One region of the Kitasatospora kazusensis genome, then DNA from elsewhere that is predicted to be linked to it. Evidence: riboswitches for the same ligand, from Rfam matches in the RefSeq annotation. Region 1 holds a riboswitch; the other holds the start of a gene.

The links. Region 1 has a riboswitch for glycine ahead of gcvP (aminomethyl-transferring glycine dehydrogenase). Riboswitches for the same ligand answer to the same signal wherever they lie in the genome.
Region 2: linked by a shared signal. The riboswitch ahead of gcvT (glycine cleavage system aminomethyltransferase GcvT) and the one ahead of gcvP (aminomethyl-transferring glycine dehydrogenase) in region 1 are both predicted to bind glycine.

What each region holds. Positions count from the first base shown of each region.
Region 1 is NZ_BAAANT010000051.1:31,049-38,420, forward strand. Features, by position in the region: gene ABD330_RS28485 (glutamate-cysteine ligase family protein) at 1-987, opposite strand, end outside; gene ABD330_RS28490 (hypothetical protein) at 1,338-1,928, shown strand; gene ABD330_RS28495 (DUF5999 family protein) at 2,214-2,405, shown strand; gene gcvP (aminomethyl-transferring glycine dehydrogenase) at 2,599-5,496, opposite strand; glycine riboswitch at 5,601-5,734, opposite strand; glycine riboswitch at 5,736-5,839, opposite strand; gene ABD330_RS28505 (PRC and DUF2382 domain-containing protein) at 6,068-7,141, shown strand; gene ABD330_RS28510 (MFS transporter) at 7,355-7,372, shown strand, end outside.
Region 2 is NZ_BAAANT010000002.1:343,931-351,302, reverse strand. Features, by position in the region: gene ABD330_RS03610 (ABC transporter substrate-binding protein) at 1-818, opposite strand, end outside; gene ABD330_RS03605 (ABC transporter permease) at 945-1,943, opposite strand; gene ABD330_RS03600 (enhanced serine sensitivity protein SseB C-terminal domain-containing protein) at 2,522-3,322, opposite strand; gene ABD330_RS03595 (enhanced serine sensitivity protein SseB) at 3,503-4,303, opposite strand; glycine riboswitch at 4,495-4,598, shown strand; gene gcvT (glycine cleavage system aminomethyltransferase GcvT) at 4,792-5,925, shown strand; gene gcvH (glycine cleavage system protein GcvH) at 6,086-6,463, shown strand; gene ABD330_RS03580 (serine hydroxymethyltransferase) at 6,597-7,372, shown strand, end outside.

The DNA.
Region 1 (7,372 bases):
CGGGACGCCGTCCGCGATGTCGTACACCGGCCGGTTCCAGCGGTAGATGGTGCCGTTGTGCAGCCGCATCTCGCCGAGCTTGGGGACCCCCCCGGAGGCCAGCACCTTGACCGGGTCCTCGTCGTCGCAGATCGGCAGCAGGGCCGGGAAGTACCGCAGGTTCTCCGCGAAGAGGTCGAGCGCGCTGTCCACCCAGCGCTCGCCGAACCAGGTGATCGGGCGCACGCCCTGCGCCTTGAGCTCCGCCGAACGGGTGTCGCAGGCCTGCTGGAAGAGGACGGGGCGCGTCTCGCGCCAGAGCTCCCGCCCGAACAGGAACGGCGAGTTGGCCCCGAGCGCCACCTGGACGGCGGAGATCGCCTGGGCGGCGTTCCAGACCGAGGCGAACCGGTCCGGGGTGACCTGGAGGTGGAGCTGCAGCGAGGTGGCGGCGGCCTCCGCGACCATCGAGACCGACTCGACGGCGAGGCGTTCCACCCCTTCGATGTCGAGCGCGATGTCCTCGCCGCGCGCGGCCAGGATCTGGTCGCTGAGCAGCGTGTACCGGTCGTTGCGGGACATGCTCTCCAGGCCGGTGTGGTCCAGGTCGAGCGTCGGCAGGATGCCGACCATCACGATCCTGGCGCCGACCTCGGCGGCCTGCCGGTCGGCGTAGCGCAGTCCGGTGTCGATCTCCTCGCGGAGCTCCTCCAGGACGTGACCGCCGAGCCGGCGCGGCGCGATGTTCACCTCGATGTTGAACCGGCCCAGCTCGGTCTGGAAGTCGCTGGAGGCGATCGCGCCGAGCACCTGCTCGTTGCTCATCAGCGGCAGGCCCTGCTCGTCGGCGAGGTTCAGCTCGATCTCCAGGCCCATCATGGCCCTGGGCCGGTCGAAACGCCCCTCCCGCAGCATCCGTTCCAGCGCGTCCTGACAGGACTGGAGCTTCCGGCGGTACAGCTGCCGGTCGGAGAGTTCGGCACGCGTCGCCACGACCTTCTCGCCCATGGGTGCCCCTTCACCTAGGTCGACGGTTACTGCATCATGCCCCGCCGGAAGATCGATAGCCCAGGCACTCGAACGGGTTGACGACACAAGGATTCTGACGATCAGTCAGCAGAATGGCCGACTTGCCCGCCGAAACCGAACGTGATATGAAGGTCACCCTGTGCACCTGTTCGAGTAGAATTCGCACTGCACTCAAGCCCGGTTCCATGCCGCTCCGAGTCCCTCGTCGACGGCAGGTTCCCGCCCGCACCGCGATCATGCCCAACCGGACACGGCCAGGTTCCGTCACACCACTGCCACGCCGGTATGCCGCACTCGCACGCCGATCTAGCACGGAGAGGCGCCCCGCCATGACTCTGCAGACCCCCCAGCCCCCGGCCGCCGCGCTGCGCGCGGTCCTCTCGGCACTCGACTCCGAGGCCGCACTACGCCAGCCCGCCGCCCGCGCCCTGCGAGGTGCGGCGGGGCCCCTGCTGCCCGCGCATCCGCTCGCGGTGCACGTGCTGGACGGCCCGGGGGCCGAGCTCTTCTCCGCGCCGCGCACCGGCTGGCGGTTCCTGATCGAGCAGAGCCCGGCAGGGCCCGGGCCGACCGCGATCGCGGCGGCCGCGGAGGTGGTCGAGACGCCGGGGGGCTACGCGTTCTCGCACTTCACCGCCGGCCCCTACCTCGACTCCACGGTCCGCGCGCTGCGACAGGCCTGGCAGCTGGCCCAGTCCTCCCGGGCCAGGCACCTGCCCCGCCTGCTGTCGATGCCCGGCCACTACGCGACCGCGCTGTGGCTGCACCACCCCGAGGTGGGCCCGGCGACCGACCTGCTGATCCCGCTCTCCCCGGCCCCGCTCGGCATCACCGCCCACCGGGTGTACCCGGCCGCCGACCTGCTGGCCCTGCTGGAGCGCTCCACCGCGCCCGCGCCGATGGTGCTCGGCGTCTCCTGACCCCTTCACTCTCACCCGGACGGCCGACCGTCCGCCCGGCACCGTCCGCCGCCGTCCGCCCGTCCGATCGGGTGAGCGGCGGCGGCCTGCTGTGCCGCATATCACCAAACGGCTGCGCGGCGGCCCCCGGAAGCCGACACTGGGTACCAGCGAGGCGGGGCATAGCCCTACCCGCTGAAGCGCCGGTTCACTCCTGGGCCGGCCGGAAGGATCCGACCAGCATGGCGGCCGCCCGGAAGCGGCCGTGGGGCGGGCCGGGCCGCAAGTGAAGCGAGGGTACGAGCTATGTGCCAGCACCGTCCTGAGTGCCCGTCGGCGGAGTCCTCCGACCGGGAGGCGGCCGTCCCGGTGGCCCGCCACCCGGAGCAGGGGTGGAGCCTGCTCTGCAACGGCGTCCTGCTCTTCGAGGACACCGGCGAACTGCTCCCCGACGGCCGGGTCATCGCCCCGCGCCGTCCGCTGGCGGTCACCGGCTGAGGCCGCGGACAGAAATCGGGGGCACCGACCACGTCGAAGGCCCCGGCGGAGAGAAAAACTCTCTCCACCGGGGCCTTCGACGCTACGCCGGCCGTATGCCCTTCAGGGGCGCGGGGAACTGCGCGGAACGGAAGGCTACGTCGCCGCACCGACCGCCTCGCTCAGCCCCCGCGTGCCCCCGAGCACCGCGGCCTCAGACGCCGTAGTCGTCCAGCGGCGGGCAGGAGCAGACCAGGTTGCGGTCGCCGTACGCGCCGTCGATCCGGCTCACCGGCGGCCAGTACTTGTCCGCCGGGTTGACGCCGGCCGGGAAGACGGCCTCCTGGCGGGTGTAGCCGTGCTCCCACTCACCGGCCATGACGGCGGCGGTGTGCGGGGCGTTGCGCAGCGGGTTGTCGTCCGCCGCCCACTCGCCGGAGCCGACCTTCTCGATCTCCGCGCGGATCTCGATCATCGCGGCGCAGAACCGGTCGATCTCGTGCAGGTCCTCGGACTCGGTCGGCTCGATCATCAGCGTGCCGGCCACCGGGAAGGACATGGTCGGGGCGTGGAAGCCGTAGTCGATCAGGCGCTTGGCGATGTCGTCCACGGTCACCCCCGTCTCCTTGGTGAGCGGACGCAGGTCGATGATGCACTCGTGCGCGACCAGGCCGCCGGGGCCGGTGTAGAGCACCGGGAAGTGCGGGGCCAGGCGCTTGGCGATGTAGTTGGCGTTCAGCACGGCGACCTGGGTCGCGTGCTTGAGGCCCTCGCCGCCCATCAGGCGGACGTACGCCCAGGAGATCGGCAGGATGGCCGCCGAGCCCCACGGCGCGGCCGAGATCGGGCCGACGCCGGTGGCCGGGCCGGCCTCGCTCTGCAGCGGGTGGTTCGGCAGGTACGGCGCGAGGTGCGAGCGCACCGCGACCGGGCCGACGCCGGGGCCGCCGCCGCCGTGCGGGATGCAGAAGGTCTTGTGCAGGTTCAGGTGCGAGACGTCCGCGCCGAACTTGCCCGGCTTGGCGAGGCCGACCAGGGCGTTCAGGTTGGCGCCGTCGACGTAGACCTGGCCGCCCGCGTCGTGCACGGCCGCGCAGATGTCGGTGATCTGGGTCTCGAACACGCCGTGGGTGGACGGGTAGGTGACCATCAGCACGGCGAGCTGGTCGCGGTGCTGGTCGATCTTGGCCTGGAGGTCCTCGACGTCGACGTCACCGTCGGTCAGGGTCTTGACGACCACGACCCGCATGCCGGCCATCACGGCGGAGGCCGCGTTGGTGCCGTGCGCGGAGGCCGGGATCAGGCAGATGTCGCGCTGGGTGTCGCCGTTGGCGTGGTGGTAGGCGCGGACGGCCAGCAGACCGGCCAGCTCGCCCTGCGAACCGGCGTTCGGCTGGATCGAGACCGCGTCGTAGCCGGTGACCTCGACGAGCTGCTGCTCCAGCTGGCGGATCAGCGTCAGGAAGCCCTGCGCCTGGTCGATCGGCGCGAAGGGGTGCAGCTGGCCGAACTCGGGCCAGGTGACCGGCTCCATCTCGGTGGTCGCGTTGAGCTTCATGGTGCAGGAGCCCAGCGGGATCATGCCGCGGTCCAGCGCGTAGTCGCGGTCCGACAGGCGGCGCAGGTAGCGCAGCATGGCGGTCTCGGACCGGTGGCTGTGGAAGACCGGGTGGGTCAGGTACTCGTCGGTGCGCAGCAGCGCGGCGGGCAGCGCGTCGGCGGCCTCGTCGATCTCGGCGCCGATGACGCCGAAGGCGGACCAGACGGCGGCCAGGTGCTCGCGGGTGGTGGTCTCGTCGCAGGAGACCGAGATCAGGTCCTCGCCGTCCTGGTAGACGTTGACGCCGTTGGCGCGCGCGGCGGCGGCGACCTCGGCGGCGCGGCCCGGGACGCGGGCGGTGACGGTGTCGAAGAACCCGTCGTGCAGCAGCTCGACGCCCCCGGCGCGCAGGCCGGTGGCCAGCGCGGCGGCGTAGCGGTGGGTGCGGCGGGCGATGTCGGCCAGGCCGTCGGGGCCGTGGTAGACGGCGTACATCGAGGCCATCACGGCCAGCAGCACCTGGGCGGTGCAGATGTTGGAGGTGGCCTTCTCGCGGCGGATGTGCTGCTCGCGGGTCTGCAGGGCCAGGCGGTAGGCGCGGTTGCCGTCGGCGTCGACGGAGACGCCGACCAGGCGGCCGGGCAGGTTGCGGGCGTACTCGGCGCGCACGGCCAGGTAGCCGGCGTGCGGGCCGCCGAAGCCCATCGGGACACCGAAGCGCTGCGAGGTGCCGCAGGCGATGTCGGCGCCGAGCGAGCCCGGCGACTTGAGCAGGGTCAGGGCCAGCAGGTCGGCGGCGACGGCGACGATCGCGCCCAGACCGTGCGCCTGCTCGATCACCGGGGCGAGGTCGCGGACCGCGCCGGAGGCACCCGGGTACTGGAGCAGCACGCCGAAGACGCCGCGCTCGGCGATCTCGGCGGGGATGCCGGCCGAGAGGTCGGCGACGACCACCTCGACGCCGGTCGGCTCGGCGCGGGTCCGGATCACGGCCACGGTCTGCGGCAGCGTGTCGGCGTCGACCAGGAAGACGCCGTTCTTGACCTTGCCGACGCGGCGGGCCAGCGCCATCGCCTCGGCGGCGGCGGTGCCCTCGTCCAGCAGGGAGGAGCCGGAGGTGGCCAGGCCGGTCAGGTCGGAGACCAGGGTCTGGAAGTTGATCAGGGCCTCCAGGCGGCCCTGCGAGATCTCCGGCTGGTACGGCGTGTAGGCGGTGTACCAGGCCGGGCTCTCCAGCACGTTGCGCAGGATCACCGGCGGGGTGAACGTGCCGTAGTAGCCGAGGCCGATCATCGGCTGCAGCACCTGGTTGTTCGAGGCCAGCTCGCGCAGCTCGGCGAGCACCTGGGCCTCGCTCCGGCCGTCCGGGAGGGCGAGGGCGGTGAGGCTGCGGATCGCCTCGGGCACGGCGGCGGCGGACAGCTCGTCGAGCGAGCCGTAGCCGACGTGCGCGAGCATCTTGTCCTGCGCGGCCGCGTCCGGGCCGATGTGGCGGGTCTCGAAGGGGCTGGCCTGCTCGAGCTCGGTGAGCGTCGCGTCGCTGTGGCGACCGTTGGTCGGCTGGGCGTTCATGGGGGTCGAGGCCTCCTGGTCACGGACCGGCTGGGGTGCGCACACCTGATGAGCCTCTGCCGCCGTGGGACAGCGGGGCTCTCCGGGTACGGACCCGACAGGCCTCCCCCTCTGTCATCGGTACCTGAGAGCTTCACCCGCACGGGATGCCCGAGGGCGGCCCGTCGGCTTGCACCGTCGGTGAGGGTGGGTGTCGCCGGCTCCCTCGCCGGCGGTCCTGCCCTACTTTCCAGAGTGACCTATCCCACACGGTACGGATGCCTGAGAGATTCCGGGGAGGAGTTGCTCCTTCGGCGCCCCTGCCTCGTGTTTCCGGAGGTGGGGACTCTCCCGCGCGGGCTCGGCGGTCGCGCCCAGGGTACCAGCGCAAACCCTCCGGATCACGGGCCGTGTCAGGTAGGTCGGGACGAATACGGACGACCCCGGACGACCCCGGACGGACCAGTTCCGTCCCGTACGGCGGCGCTCGGGTAGCCGCCGCCCGTTTGATGGCTTTTCGTATGAGATGGCGGATGGACAGCTCCTCCAGCCGCCCTCCGACCTATCCAGGAGCGTTGCACTGGAGGACAGCGTGCAGACCGATATCGATCCGCGAGACCTGATCGGACACAAGGCGGTCGACCGGAACGGTGACAAGATCGGCACGGTCGACGAGGTGTATCTCGACGACGCGACCGGTGAGCCCGAGTGGGCTGCGGTGCGGACCGGGATCTTCGGCCGGGACGCCTTCGTCCCGCTGACCACCAGCGAGTTCTCGGGCGAGGAACTCAAGGTCCCGTACGACAAATCGCTGATCAAGGAGTCGCCGGACTTCGGCGTGGGCCAGCACCTCTCCCCGGCCCAGGAGCTCCAGCTCTACCGCTACTACGGGCTGGACACCAACGGCGCCGCCCCGCCGCCGACGGCCGCCAACGGTTCCCGGAACAGCAACGGCGACCACGACTTCGGCAGCACCCCGAAGAACACCGGCCCGGGTGGCACCGCGGCGAACGGCACGCCGCCGATGGCGTTCGCCGCCGCGACCGCAGTAGCAGACCAGCAGAAGCCCGCCTCGACCCTTGAGAAGCCGATGACCAGCGCGCCCATGACCACCGCTCCCATGTCCGCCCACACCGAGGCCGACACCCGCAACCTGAACCCCCCGACCGTCGAACGGCCGGTCCCCCAGGCCGCGGCGACCAGCTCCCCCAACGGCCCGGTGGAGATCACCTGCCGCGAGGAACGGCTGGAGATCACCACCGAGTGGCACACCGTCGGCACCGCGACGCTGCGCAAGTACGTCACCACCGAGGCGGTCGAGCGCCGGGTGCCGGTGGTCCGCGAGCGCGTCCGGGTCGAGCGTGTCCCGGTCACCGAGGCCGAGCGGGCCGCGCTGAGCGAGCAGGAGATCGCCGAGGCGGTGGAGGAGGTGACCCTGCGCGAGGAGCGGCCGGTGGTGCACAAGTACCTGGCGCCGATCGAGCGGGTCCGCCTGGTCGTCGAGCGGTACACCGAGGAGGCACTGATCCGCGAGGACCTGCGCCGCGAGCAGGTCGAGATCCAGGACTCCTCGATGCCCACCGCGGCCTCCGCCGCGTCGGCGGCCCCGCCGGCCGGCGCCGCGATGCCGGGCAACTCCCGTCCCGAGCCGCTGCGCCCGTCCTGACGGCCGGTACCGGCGCAACGGCTCCGGCCCGGGCCTGACGGCTGCCCGTGAGGCCCTGACCCCTCGTCAAGGGGCCGGGGCCTCACGCCGTCCAAAGATTCACCGATCGATATTTGACATAGTGAAGTATCTGGGGGCATCGTTACTTCAGTTCGTTTACTTTCGTCGCCTGAAGCGCCTGCGCCGGGCGGCCCTGAACTGGAGGAATGACCCGTGAGTGAGGCACCACAG
Region 2 (7,372 bases), on a different contig from region 1:
AGGGCCTTGCGGAACGGGTCCGAGGCCGGGTCCCAGTTCTCGTTGCGGACGAGCGTGTAGCTCTTGCCCGGCTGGATGGTCTTGAACTTGTACGGGCCCGAGGAGACCGGGTGGTCGCCGTACTTGGAACCGGTGTCCTGCTTCTGCGGGACCGGCGCCGAGGTGCCCATGGCCAGCAGGTACGGGAAGGACGAGTCGGCCTTCGCCAGCGAGAAGACGATGGTGGTGTCGTCCGGGGTGGTGACCGTCTTGAGCCCCAGCTTGTTGGGGTCGGTGTCGGTGTACGGGCCCTTGTAGTTCTGGCCCTGGTCCAGCTCGTTGATCATGTACGTCGGGCCGCCGGAGACGACGTCCTGCGCGAAGACGCGCTCGATGCCGTACTTGATGTCCTTCGAGGTGATCGGCGAGCCGTCCTCGAACTTCAGGCCGGAGCGCATCTTGAAGGTGTAGGTCTTGCCGTCGGCCGAGACGGTCGGCTGCGCGGAGGCGAGGTCCGGGACGAGCTTGAGGCCGTCCTTGCCGGGCTTGCCGTCGAACGCGAGCAGCGTACGGGCGTAGTAGCGCTCGTAGTTCCAGACCGAGGCGTAGTACGCGCGGCCCGGGTCGAGCGAGTCGACGTCCGTGCTGGTCCAGAGGTTGAGCGTGCCACCCTTCTTGTCAGAGGGGTTCAGCACCTTGTCGACGGCGCCGTTGAAGCCGCCGGCGCTGGCGCTCGCGGAGGCGCCGGAGCCGCCACTGCTCGAACCGCCGCACGCGGAGGTGGTGAGGGCCAGCGTCGCCACCAGAGCGGCGGCTGCGAGCGTCCTGTTACGCGTCATGGGTACGGATCCTCCTGAAGGGTGTGCGGGCCTGAGCGGTCCGCCGAGGGTGTGGTGACGCCCCCGAGTTGGTGGGCCGGTTCATGGGGGTGCGGCCGGCCGCAGGGGTTGGGAAGTGCGGCGGGCTCAGTTGCCCTTGGGGTCGAGCGCGTCGCGCAGGCCGTCGCCGAACAGGTTGAAGGCGAGGACCGTGATGAAGATCGCCAGACCGGGGACGACCATGTAGGTCGGGTCCGCGGTGTAGATCTTCGTGGCGTCGGAGAGCATCTGACCCCAGGAGGGAGTCGGCGGCTTGACACCGGCGCCGAGGAAGCTGAGAGCGGCTTCGCTCAGGATGTTGGTGGGGATGATCAGGGTCGTGTAGACCAGGATCGGGGCCACCAGGTTGGGGAGCAGCTCGCGCAGCAGGATGTGGACACTGCCGGCGCCCAGGCTGCGGGCCGCGTCGACGAACTCGCGTTCGCGCATCGACAGGGCCTGGCCACGGACGATGCGCCCGATGTAGGGCCAGCCGAAGAAGCCGATGACCAGGACGAGGATGGCCATCCGGACGCCGCTGCCGGTCAGTCCGAAGAGCGTGTTGGGCATCACGGAGACCAGGGCGATGCTGAAGAGCAGCTGCGGGAAGGCCAGCAGCACGTCCATCGTCCGGCTGATCGCCGCGTCCACCCAGCCGCCGAAGTAGCCGGCCGCGATACCCATCAGCACACCGATGACCACCGAGACGCCGGCGGCCAGGAAGGCCACGGTCAGGGAGATCTGGGCGCCGTAGACGATCCGGCTGAAGACGTCGCGGCCGAAGGTCGGGTCGACGCCGAGCAGGTAGTCGCTGCTCATGCCGCCGAACGCGCCCTTGGGCAGGCCGAGGTCCGGGTTGATCTGGTCCGGGTGCGGCTGGTCGACCGGGTGACCGAAGAGCGCGGTCAGCACCGGGGCGAAGATCGCCGCCAGGATCAGCAGGATCACCACGATGCCGCCCGCGAGGGCGACCTTGTCTCTCTTGAGGCGGTCCCAGGCGATCCGGCCGGGCGACCGGCCTTCGATCTTCTTCGGCGTGACGGCGGCCACGGCCGGGTCAGGCTCTGCCCCGGCGGCGGTGCCGGTGGTCTCGGTGGGTGTGATCATGAGTCAGTTCGTTCCCCTCGCCGACGGTGGCCGGCCCACGGTCCAAGCCGTACACGATGCGCCCGGGCCCGATCAGGACCCGGAGCCGAGGACGGTCCGGTTGTCGCGTACTGGTGCGGTGCGGTGCGTCGGTGCGGTGGTGCCGTTGCCGGTTCGGCAGTTCGGCGGTGCAGAAATCGTTGTCAGGGGTACGCACCTGGCCGGCGCGCTGTGTGGGGGGCGCGTCGTCGGGTGCGGGCGGTACGGAGAGCTACGAGTGGAGCTTGGAGGTAGGGCTCTTGCAGGCGGAGCAGGGCGCACCGGGGTGCTGCCGCGCGGAGGTGCACATCGCGCGGTGATCATGCGTCCAGGATGCGCGTTCGCCTTTTTGAGGCCCGTCCCGCGCACTGCACTGCGCAGACTCTCCGTCATTCGGACGGACTTACGCCAGACCTGGCCGCCGAAGGATGCCCAACTGTGATCTGTCGACATACACCGGTGATCTTGCGGCATAGGCCTCTTCACGCGCCCGCAACAAGTCTGTCAAGACCCGTGCACCATTGTGACTGAGAGTCAACCCGGTTGGGTACGAACGTGGTTCAGCGCGCGGGGTGCCCTGTCCAGGGCTGCTGCGGCCAGCCGTACCCGGGCTGGGCGGACGTCTGCGACGGGCCGGGCCGGGCCTCGCGGTCGAAGAACGGCCGGGCGTGCGCGCGCATCCACAACGCGACCGGATCGTAGTCGTCGGCCAGCACCACGGTGGAGACGGCGAGGCCCTCGGGCGCGTGCGGGAGCGCCCGCTGCACCAGGGCCCGGACGGCCTCGACGGCGGGCGGCGAGGTGTCGTACAGGTCGAGGCCGATCGCGAGGTACGGCTCGCCGAGCGCGGGGCGCACCCAGGCCCGGCGGAGCGCCCGGACGGGCCGGACGTCGACGGCCTGCTGTTCGAGCAGCGCGTAGAACTGCGGCGCGGACACCTGCGGCTCGCTCAGCCCGAGCGGCCCGGCCGGCAGCCGGTCCAGGCCGCCGGCCACCCGTCTGAGGTCGGCCCACGGGATGCCGACGCCGCCGCCGGGGACGTGCGGGTCGAGCCAGAGGCCCCAGCGGGTGCGGTAGAGCGCGGCGGCGATCTCCGGGCCGGAGATCACCTCGTGCGCCCGGGCCCAGCCGCTGGCGGCGAGCTGCCCGGAGGAGGTGGCGGCGGGGGCGTAGCCCTGTCCGGCGACGTCCATGTTCCCGTACTGGGCGTCCGGGCTGCCCGGACTGCCGTGCCAGAGCAGCATCCAGACCTGGCCCTCGGCGAGGGCGCGGAGCAGGTTCTCGTACGCGTCGTAGCGCTCCGGCGCGACCTCGCGCAGGGCGCGTTCCAGCGCGTTGCCGCCTGCCGCTCCGGCGCTCACGTCGAGTCCTCTCTGCGTCGTCCCCGCTTGTCGGGGCCACGTGTCGGGGGGCAGCCTATGCTTCACCGCCCACACCCGGCCCCAGGGGCGCGGCCCACTGCGCGCGGCGGGAGATTCCGGTGCCGTCGGGCCCGCTTGCGCGCAGTTGCGCGCATCCGGGGCCGCGCACGGCCGGCCCCCTCAGCCCCTGGCGTAGAACGGCCGCACCCGGGTCAGCAGCCACTCGACCACCGGGTCGGCGACCAGGTCGAGGAGCACCAGGTGGACGCCCCAGGGCGGCGGGGCGGTTCCCAGGGCGCGGCCGAGCGCCTCGTTGACGTGGGCGGGGTCGGCGGCCCAGGCCGGGTCCAGCTGGACGCCGACGAACAGCGCCGGCGCCTCCCCCTCCACGCTCGCCAGCGCCCGACGGGCCGTCAGCACGCCCGGCAGCTGGGACATCTCGGTGATCGCGGCGGCCAGGAAGGCGTACGGCTCCTCGTGCGGCTCCGGCTCCCGCAGCGCGACCCGGCCGCCCTCCGCCCGGCCGGCCGCCTGCTGCTCCCAACGGGCCTCCTGCGGACCGCGCCGCAGCTCACCGACCCCCTCGGGCGGCACCGGGATGCCGACCGGCGCCTCCGGGTTGACGGCGATGCCGATGCCGAGCGGCAGCCCGCGGGCGAACTCCCAGGCCGGGGCGATGGCGAACGGCACGCCGGGGGCGTGCTGGAGGAACTGCTCCTGCGAGGAGAAGACCGGTACGTACGGGGAGCCGGCCAGCTCGATCGTCGGCAGGTCCAGCGCCTGGCCCTGCGGATCGGCCCCGGCCGGCAGCGGGATCCACAGCTGGCTGCGGGCCAGCACCTCGATCACCCTGGGCGTGGCGCCCGGGTCGCCGAGCGCGGCCGTGAGCACCTGCTCCAACTCGTTGGCGGGCCAACCGCCGCCCTGCGGAGCCGTCCCCGGCTCGGCCCATGACTGTGTCCCTACCGCCGGGTCGTCCATCCGCCTCTGGTACCGCCCCTCGTGCCCGTGTTGACCGACATCAAGAGGGTAGCGGTCGGGCCGGTACCGCAGGAGGACCGGCGAGGCCGCCGAGATGACAGGGAGATCCGGGCCCCTCTCCCGTGCGCCCGCGCGGCATGCCATGATGGGCGCGTCTTCCCAGTAGGACCCTCAACTCCATAACGGCCGCTCGAACCCGCGCGGGAGAGTCCGGAGTGCCCCCACGGGCACGGGCCGGCGCCGAAGGAGCAAGTCCTCCCCGGAATCTCTCAGGCACCCCTACCGCACGGGCTAGGCACATCTGGAAAGTGGACACGGCCGCGCCGTGCGCCCACCCACGGTGCAAGCCGCCATCCTTGTCCTCGGGACAGTGGCGGTGAAGCTCTCAGGTTGCGACGACAGATGGGGAGACTTCGCCCCCGCATGCCCGTACGCAGGTCACACGCCCCGCGTGCCACCCCTGAGTGCCCAGCCAAGGAGCCACCGTCATGTCTGTTGAGCAGGCCGTTCCCCGTCTCACCGCGCTCGACGCGCTGCACCGCTCGCTCGGCGCCACGATGACCGACTTCGCGGGCTGGGACATGCCGCTGCGCTACGGCAGCGAGCGCGAGGAGCACCTGGCCGTCCGCACCAAGGCCGGCCTCTTCGACCTCTCGCACATGGGCGAGATCACCGTGACCGGCCCGCAGGCCGGCGAGCTGCTCGACCACGCGCTGGTCGGCTTCATCTCCGCGCTCGGCGAGCTGCGCGCCCGCTACACGATGATCTGCCGCGAGGACGGCGGCATCCTGGACGACCTGATCGTCTACCGCACCGGCGAGACCGAGTTCATGGTCGTCGCCAACGCCTCCAACGCGCAGGTCGTGCTGGACGCGCTGACCGAGCGCGCGGCCGGCTTCGACGCCGTCGTCCGCGACGACCGGGACGCGTACGCGCTGCTCGCCGTCCAGGGCCCGGAGGCGAACGGCATCCTGGCCTCGCAGACCGACGCCGACCTGCCCGGCCTGAAGTACTACGCGATCCTGCCCGCCGTGGTGGCCGGCCGGAACGTCGAGCTCGCCCGCACCGGCTACACCGGCGAGGACGGCTTCGAGATCTTCTGCGCCCCCGCCGACGCCGAGCACATCTGGAACGCGCTGACCGAGGCGGGCGCCCCCGTCGGCCTCGTCCCGTGCGGCCTGTCCTGCCGCGACACGCTGCGCCTGGAGGCGGGCATGCCGCTGTACGGGCACGAGCTGAACACCGACCTGACGCCGTTCGACGCGGGCCTGGGCCGGGTCGTCCGCTTCGACAAGACCACCAACAACGGCGAGTTCGTCGGCCGCAAGGCGCTGGAGGCCGCGGCCGCCGAGGCCGAGTCCAACCCTCCGCGCAAGCTGGTCGGCCTGGTCTCCGAGGGCAAGCGCGTCCCGCGCGCCGAGTACGCGGTCGTCAGCACGGACGGCACCCCGATCGGGCGGATCACCTCCGGCGCCCCCTCCCCCACCCTCGGCAAGCCGATCGCCATCGCGTACGTGGACGCGGCCCACGCCGCGCCCGGCACCGCGGTGGCCGTGGACGTCCGCGGCAAGCACGAGCCGGTCGAGGTCGTCGCGCTGCCGTTCTACAAGCGCGCCCGCTGAGCGACTCCGCCGGCCGGCCTGCCGGGCACGGGTCCACCGTGCCGCCGGGCGGCCGTTCCCGGCGGGGACCCCAGTCCGGCTCCATCACCCCTCTGGTCCGGTCCGGTCCGCTCAGCGGACGGCTGCGCCCTACCCTCTTGCGATCCTGGAGAATGACGCCATGAGCAACCCCACGAACCTGCAGTACAGCAAGGAGCACGAGTGGCTGACCGCCGTCGAGGACGGCGTGTCGACCATCGGCATCACCAAGCACGCGGCCGACGCGCTCGGTGACATCGTCTACGTCCAGCTGCCCGAGGTCGGCGCAGAGGTCGAGGCCGGTGAGACCTGCGGCGAGCTGGAGTCCACCAAGTCGGTCAGTGACCTGTACTCGCCGGTCACCGGCAAGGTCACCGAGGTCAACACGGACGTCGTGGACGACCCGGCCTCGGTGAACGCGGACCCGTTCGGCAACGCCTGGCTGTTCAAGGTCCAGGTCGAGTCCGTCCAGGACGAGCTGCTCAGCTCGGCCGAGTACGACGCCTTCATCGGCGCCTGACCCAACCTCCTGCCGGGGGCGGCCGCAGCGCGGCGGCCGCCCTTCCCCCTTGGTCCACTGCCCTCCGCGCCGCCCGGCCATCCCCCTTCTCGGTCGTGCCGGACGCGGAAGCCCCATGACGGGAAGACCCACCATGACGGTTCTGAACCAGTCCCTGCACGCACTCGACCCCGAGATCGCCGCCGCGGTCGACGCCGAGCTGCACCGCCAGCAGACCACCCTTGAGATGATCGCCTCCGAGAACTTCGCCCCGGTGGCGGTCATGGAGGCCCAGGGCTCGGTCCTGACCAACAAGTACGCCGAGGGCTACCCCGGCAAGCGCTACTACGGCGGCTGCGAGCACGTCGACGTGGTCGAGCAGATCGCGATCGACCGGATCAAGGAGCTGTTCGGCGCCGAGCACGCCAACGTGCAGCCGCACTCCGGCGCGCAGGCCAACGCCGCGGCGATGTTCGCGCTGATCCAGCCGGGCGACACCATCCTGGGCCTGAGCCTGGCCCACGGCGGCCACCTGACCCACGGCATGAAGATCAACTTCTCCGGCAAGCTCTACAACGTGGCCGCGTACCACGTGGACGAGACCGGCGTGGTGGACATGGCCGAGGTCGAGCGCCTGGCCAAGGAGACCCAGCCCAAGCTGATCATCGCCGGCTGGTCCGCCTACCCGCGCCAGCTGGACTTCGCCGAGTTCCGCCGGATCGCCGACGAGGTCGGCGCCCTGCTCATGGTCGACATGGCGCACTTCGCCGGTCTGGTCGCCGCGGGCCTGCACCCCTCCCCGGTGCCGTACGCCGACGTGGTCACCACCACCACCCACAAGACCCTGGGCGGCCCGCGCGGCGGCGTCATCCTCTGCAAGGCCGAGTACGCCAAGAAGATCAACTCCGCGGTCTTCCCCGGCCAGCAGGG